DNA from 2 places in the Clostridium sp. AN503 genome. Region 1 is predicted to be linked to the other one. Evidence: predicted binding sites of a transcription regulator. Region 1 holds the regulator's gene; the other holds the start of a gene.
What was found. The regulator LexA, encoded in region 1, represses DNA repair genes until DNA is damaged. The targets are predictions, from matches to a motif close to CNAACANNTGTTNG.
Positions count from the first base shown of each region.

Region 2: a site for LexA is predicted at 1,687-1,700, ahead of uvrA (excinuclease ABC subunit UvrA). Genes of this name have one in related genera too.

Region 1 is NZ_JBFDTP010000002.1:1,621,428-1,624,854, forward strand. Features, by position in the region: gene AB1I67_RS14765 (RluA family pseudouridine synthase) at 1-492, shown strand, start outside; gene AB1I67_RS14770 (cytidylate kinase-like family protein) at 629-1,273, shown strand; gene lexA (transcriptional repressor LexA) at 1,422-2,039, opposite strand; gene AB1I67_RS14780 (LysM peptidoglycan-binding domain-containing protein) at 2,275-2,598, shown strand; gene AB1I67_RS14785 (hypothetical protein) at 2,669-2,872, opposite strand; gene AB1I67_RS14790 (DUF6678 family protein) at 3,293-3,427, opposite strand, start outside.
Region 2 is NZ_JBFDTP010000002.1:519,611-523,037, forward strand. Features, by position in the region: gene AB1I67_RS09660 (6-carboxytetrahydropterin synthase) at 1-64, shown strand, start outside; gene AB1I67_RS09665 (sodium-dependent transporter) at 274-1,659, shown strand; gene uvrA (excinuclease ABC subunit UvrA) at 1,812-3,427, shown strand, end outside.

The sequences.
Region 1 (3,427 bases):
GGTGTGCTGATCGTCTGCAAGAACGACAGGGCGCACAGCGCCGTTGCGGAACAGCTGAAGGTCCATTCTATTACCAGGAAATACTATGCCGTCGTACATGGTGTGATAAAAGAGGACGAGGGTACGGTCCATGCTCCCATTGGGCGGCATCCAACAGACCGGAAAAAGATGAGCATTAATGAGAAGAATGGGAAGGACGCCGTTACCCATTACCGGGTTTTGCGCCGGTTCCGGCGTTTTACCTATGTGGAATGCCAGCTTGAGACCGGAAGGACTCACCAGATCCGTGTGCATATGGCAAGCACCGGTCATCCACTTTTGGGCGACCAGGTCTATGGTCCCGCCAAATGCCCGTTTCCAGGGCTTGAGGGACAGACTTTACATGCTGGAGTTTTGGGTATTATTCATCCAACAACAGGAGAATATATGGAGTTTCATGCACCTTTACCGGAATATTTTGAAATGCTGCTTAAAAAATTGGAGCTGGACTAATAATAAGGTTATTTTTCTAAAATTTCGCAAAATAGATAGATTTTTGCTTTCTGTTTATATACTTTTCAGAAATTTTGGTGTATAATATGATATAAGAAGACTTACATCGCAGGTTACTGAAAGGAGAAGGATATCTATGAAGGGAAATCTTGTTATTACAATCGGAAGACAGTGCGGCAGCGGCGGAAAAAAGATCGGCGAAATGCTTGCGGAGAGAATGGGAGTGCAGTGTTACGATAAGGAACTCCTTACCCGTGCAGCTAAGGAGAGCGGACTGTGTGAGGAACTGTTTGAGACTCACGACGAGAAGCCCACAAGTAGTTTCCTCTACTCTCTGGTGATGGATACCTATTCACTGGGATATACCACATCTGCATACATGGATATGCCGATCAACCATAAGATCTTCCTGGCTCAGTTTGACACCATCAAGAAGCTGGCGGACGAAGAGTCCTGTGTGATCGTTGGACGATGCGCAGATTATGCGTTGGCGGATTATCCCAATACCGTGTCTGTGTTTATCACCGGACATGACGATGATAAGCTGGCTCGTTTAAAAGAGCTGTATAAAGTGGATGACGCCAAGGCAAAGGATATCATGGTCAAGACCGACAAGAAGCGTGCAAGCTACTACAATTACTATTCCAGCAAGAAGTGGGCTGACGCCAAGAGCTATGACCTGTGTATCAGCAGTACTGTGCTGGGCATGGAAGGATGTGTGGACATCATCCTGGACTTTGCGAAAAAGAAACAGGAGTGGTTGAACAGCCAGAAAAAATAAATGCATGCTGATATTTAAAGATTCATTTAGATAAAAGTGTTATGAAACCCCATCAGGACTGTTTCCGGTCTTGATGGGGTTTTATGATACATTATGATCTTATGTTATGGGCTTATCATCCAATCCTGTCGTTGTGTTCTTCTGCTTCTCACTGCATCATGCGGAACAATCCGATCACTTTGCCAAGAATCTCCACTTGGTTTACGATGATTGGTTCCATATTATCATTCTCCGGCTGAAGCCGGTAGTGTCCCTTTTCTTTGAAAAAACGCTTCACGGTGGCGGAATCCTCCACCAGTGCAACGACGATCTCTCCATTCCGTGCAGTCTTTGTCTGCTCTACGATCACCTGGTCACCGTCGAAAATACCGATATTGATCATACTCTCACCCTTGACGCGCAGCATGAAGGTCTCAGCGTTGGGGAGAATGCTGGCCGGGATCGGGAAGTAATCTTCGATGTTCTCCTGGGCCAGGATCGGCTGGCCTGCGGCAACCGTACCGATCACGGGAACCTGCACCATCTCCCGGCGTGTGAGAGCAAACTCATCGTCCAGGATCTCAATGGCACGCGGTTTGGTAGGGTCGCGGCGGATATAGCCGTTACGCTCCAGTGTCTCTAAGTGGGAGTGGACAGAAGAAGTGGACTTTAAATGGACCGCCTCACAGATCTCCCGGACTGCCGGCGGATATCCTTTCTTTAAAATGCATCCCTTGATATATTCCAGTATTTCCTGTTGTTTTGCGGTAATCTTGCCCTGTGCCATACCGGTTCCTCCTGTTTTATGTATTCGTATACTGCTGTGTTGTATGAGCAGATTCTTTCTAATTAATATAGTAACATATGTTCGATAAAAAAGCAAACTTTTGTTCGATTTTTTTGGAAAATCCATTGACAAACAAATGTTCGGATACTATAATAAGAACATAGAAACAGAACAGATGTTTGCATTCGTCCGACGCTGTGTTTGGGGAACGGATGCCAGTTATAAGGGGGTACTGATGATGAATAGAAGAATTGCACGACGTAGAGTCAGGAATCTGATGATTGTTCTTTTGATGATACTTGCTTTTTGCTCCGGTTTCTTTGGCCATACGCTGTTGAACGCCCATGCCGAAGAAGAATATGTAAAGCCCATGAACCGTTACTACACCAGCATCCAGCTGAAGCAGGGAGACAGTCTCTGGGACATTGCCGCGCAGTATCTGGAAGGAAGCGGCTACACCACGAAGGAGTACGTGGAAGAGCTGAAGCGGATGAATGGTCTCCGTGACGAGCATATCCATTCGGGGGAATACTTGACAGTCGTATACTTTGCAGAGTAGCCGCCTCATGCTTCATGATTCCCCGTGGTGCGATTTAATGGGGGGTTTTACAGGGCTGACCTGTTCCGGTTTATCGATCTCCGGTTTTATAGTCATCCCTGGCCCAGTTGGGTGCATTGACAGGTCCCGCTTTCGCGTTTCCAGTTTTTGCGGCTCCCTGGATCTCAGGTACCTGTGCCTGTTCATTTTTGGGATGATGGAGTGTATGATGATTCTCTGTCCCATGATTGTCCGGGTCGTAAGGACTTGGTCTTCTCATTCCTGCTTTTGCCATGATGATGCCTCCTTATCTGCTACTATCTGCTAATAGTTTCGGTATCCCTGGCAAAAGTATGCAGGAAATTATATCAAGAGAAGGAAGGTTTTTCTCTTATTTATCATGCTGCTGGGAAATGTAAAAAATAATGGATAAAATTAAAATCTAAAATAATGGCTTAAATACAAGGTTTCAAAGGATTTGTCCATTTTTCAAAATTTGAATTTTATCCATGAATGGACAAAATAATTTATGCCGGATAAAATACATAAAATTATCCTAAATTAATAAAGAGCAGGATGAAATAAAATTCACTTTAGCCAGCAAAAGTTGATTAATCTGCAGGGAGTATTTCTACACAGAAATTTAATGGTATCCGTAAATATAATAGGATCCGTTTCTTTCCTCATAGGGGATATGATGCCGATTTAAAATTTCCTAAAATAGTTTGCTCTCGTCAATGATTTCTGGCTTGGTTAGTTTTCCGCGATGCTTTAAATAGCAAGGACGTACTTCAATCCATTCGATATTAAAATAATGCTCTTCAGGCGGAAAATTTTCTCCCATCCAATC
Region 2 (3,427 bases), 1.1 Mb from region 1:
CCCGTTATGCGGGATCGCGTTAAATGAAAATGGCGTTTGCCCGAAATGCGGATATAAGAAGTAAAACGGACTGGCTGTCACAGGCGCTGGATTTATCAGCCTGTGGCAGCTTTTTTGCTGCCTTTTATTTGGAGAAACTCTTTACTTTAAATCCTTTCTACGGTAATATAGACAAGGCCGGAAAATGTGTTCCGGGCCAATACTGCGATGTTGGGGCCAAAGGTCTTTTGGCCCGGGTATCATACTATATTTAACAGGAAAAGGAAGACTGACATGAAACATAACAGAGGACAGTGGATCAGCAATCTGGGGTTTGTCCTGGCGACGGCAGGCTCCGCCATCGGACTGGGGAATATCTGGAAGTTCCCGGGGAAGGTTGGGCTTTATGGCGGAGGAGCTTTTATATTAACTTATATTCTGATCGTGATCCTGATCGGCCTGCCGATCATGCTTGCAGAGTTTGCGATCGGGCGTGCCGCCCAGAGGAATGTGGTAGGTGCGTTTCACGTGCTGAACCGGAAATGGTCGTTTGTGGGAGGGATTGGGATCCTGAATCTGTTTGTCATCATGTCCTACTACTGCGTAGTGGGCGGATGGGTGCTGAAATATGTGATCGCTTATCTGACAGATGCAGATTTTTATACGGGAACCGTCACGTATCAGGAATATTTTTCGGGATTTATATCAAAGCCGGTGGAGCCGCTCGTTTGGGGACTGGTTTTTCTGATCCTCTGTATCGTAATTATCGTAAAAGGGGTGTCGGATGGGATTGAGAAGGTCAGTAAAAAGCTGATGCCGCTGTTCTTTGTGCTTCTGATCGCCTGTGTGGTGCGGTCTTTTACACTCCCGGGTGCAAAGGAAGGCATTTCTTTTATGTTCCGGGTGGACTGGAGCAGTTTTAATACGGATACGCTGGTAGGCGCGCTGGGACAGGCGTTTTTCTCGATCTCAGTGGGTATGGGGATCCTGGTGACGTATGGTTCCTATGCGGCGAAGGAAGGCGGTATGATAAAAAGCGCCATGTGGATCTGCGGGTTGGATACCCTGGCAGCCCTGCTGTCCGCTTCCGCCATTATCCCAATGGTGATCCTGACGCTGGGACAGGATGGGCTGACTATGGGCGGCGGCTTTGCATTCATGGCTCTGCCCAATGTTTTTGACAGCCTGCCAGGAGGCCGCATCTTCGGGCTGATCTTTTTTATCCTGCTGTTTTTGGCAGCTCTGACCAGTGCGCTGAGCGTGCTGGAGACTTGTGTGGCGTTTATGATCGAGGAATGGAATATGTCCCGGCGCAGGGCTACGGTGATCTTTTCCATTCCCATGGCGGTTTTGAGCATCGGGTATTCCCTGTCTCAGAGCGCGGCCAGGAATATCAACCTGCCCTGGTTTGACTTATCCTCGGGTATCCAGATGCTGCCCATGAATGCGGTCATGGAGAAATTCACGGATAATCTGATGATCCCGCTGGGGGCCTTGGGATTCTGCCTTTTTGTGGGCTGGTCCTGGGGGACGGAAAAAGCATGGAAAGAGATCTGCCCGGATGGGAACGTACCGGCTTTTTTCCGTCATGCATGGTCCTTTATCATACGGTTCCTGGCTCCGGCTGTGATCCTGATGATCCTTTATTTCACTCTGGGTAAGGGACAGGGGCTTTCATAGAGGGAATAATTATAGGAATAATTATATCGAACAAATGTTTGCAAAAGCTGCCGGATTGTGATAGAATATACCTGTCTATCATAAAAGGAATAAGGCAGCCTGTTTTCAGGCACCTTATGGACAGGACGGATTTACAGAAAGGTTTGGGAACCATGGCGAAGCAATATATTAAGATACGAGGTGCCAATGAGCACAATTTAAAGGATATTTCCCTGGATATCCCGCGCAACGAGCTGGTCGTACTGACGGGCTTAAGCGGGTCGGGCAAATCCTCGCTGGCGTTTGATACGATTTATGCTGAAGGACAGAGGCGGTATATGGAATCCCTCTCCTCCTATGCGAGACAGTTCCTGGGTCAGATGGAGAAGCCGGATGTGGAGAGCATCGAAGGGCTGTCTCCTGCGATCTCCATTGACCAGAAGTCTACCAACCGGAACCCCCGTTCCACCGTGGGGACCGTGACGGAGATCTATGACTATATGCGTCTTCTCTATGCGCGTATCGGTATTCCCCATTGCCCCAAGTGCGGCAGGGAGATCAAGAAGCAGACCATCGATCAGATGGTGGATCAGATCATGTCGCTGCCGGAGCGGACGAAGCTGCAGCTTCTGGCTCCCGTAGTACGCGGGCGCAAGGGCGAGCATGTGAAGCTTTTGGATCAGGCCCGGCGCAGCGGCTATGTGCGGGTGCGGATCGACGGGAATCTATACGAGCTCTCTGAGGAGATCAAGCTGGAGAAGAATATCAAGCACAATATTGAGATCGTTGTAGACCGGCTTGTGGTGAAGGAGGGCATTGAAAAGCGCCTGACCGATTCTATCGAGACGGTGATGAGCTTATCCGATGGGCTGATGATCGTGGATGTGATCGACGGGGAGCCGATCAATTTCAGCATGAGTTTTGCCTGTCCGGACTGTGGGATCAGTATCGAGGAGGTGGAGCCGAGAAGCTTCTCCTTCAACAATCCGTTTGGAGCCTGCCCGGAGTGCTTCGGCCTGGGTTATAAGATGGAATTTGACGAGGATCTTATGATACCGGACAAGTCCTTAAGCATCTCAAAGGGAGCCATTACCGTGATGGGGTGGCAGTCCTGTGCAGACAAGGGGAGCTTTACCAATGCGATCCTGGTGGCTTTGGCGAAGGAGTACCATTTTGATCTGGACACACCGTTTGAGGACTATCCCCAGGAGGTCCACGATGTCCTGATCCATGGGACCAATGGGAAGGAGATCAAGGTACACTATAAGGGGCAGCGCGGCGAAGGCGTGTACGATGTGGCGTTTGAGGGGCTTCTTAAAAATGTGGAGCGGCGTTACCGGGAGACCTTCTCGGAGGCGTCCAAGGCAGAGTATGAGACCTTTATGCGTATCACTCCCTGTAAGGTATGTAAGGGGCAGCGGCTGAAGCCCAGTTCCCTGGCGGTGACCGTGGGCGGTATCAATATCTATGAAGCTACGGAGATGTCCATCGTAAAGTTCCGGGAGTTCCTGGAGCATATGGAACTGACCCCGATGCAGCTTTCTATAGGCGCGCAGATCTTGAAGGAGATCAAGGCGCGGCTGGATTTCCTGCTGAACGTGGGATTGGAATACTTATCCCTGTCCCGGGCGACGGGAACCCTGTCAGGCGGAGAGGCGCAGCGTATCCGCCTTGCAACCCAGATCGGTTCCGGTCTGGTGGGCGTGGCTTATATTCTGGATGAACCCAGCATCGGCCTGCACCAGAGAGACAACGACAAACTGCTGGCGACCCTGACCCATCTGAGGGA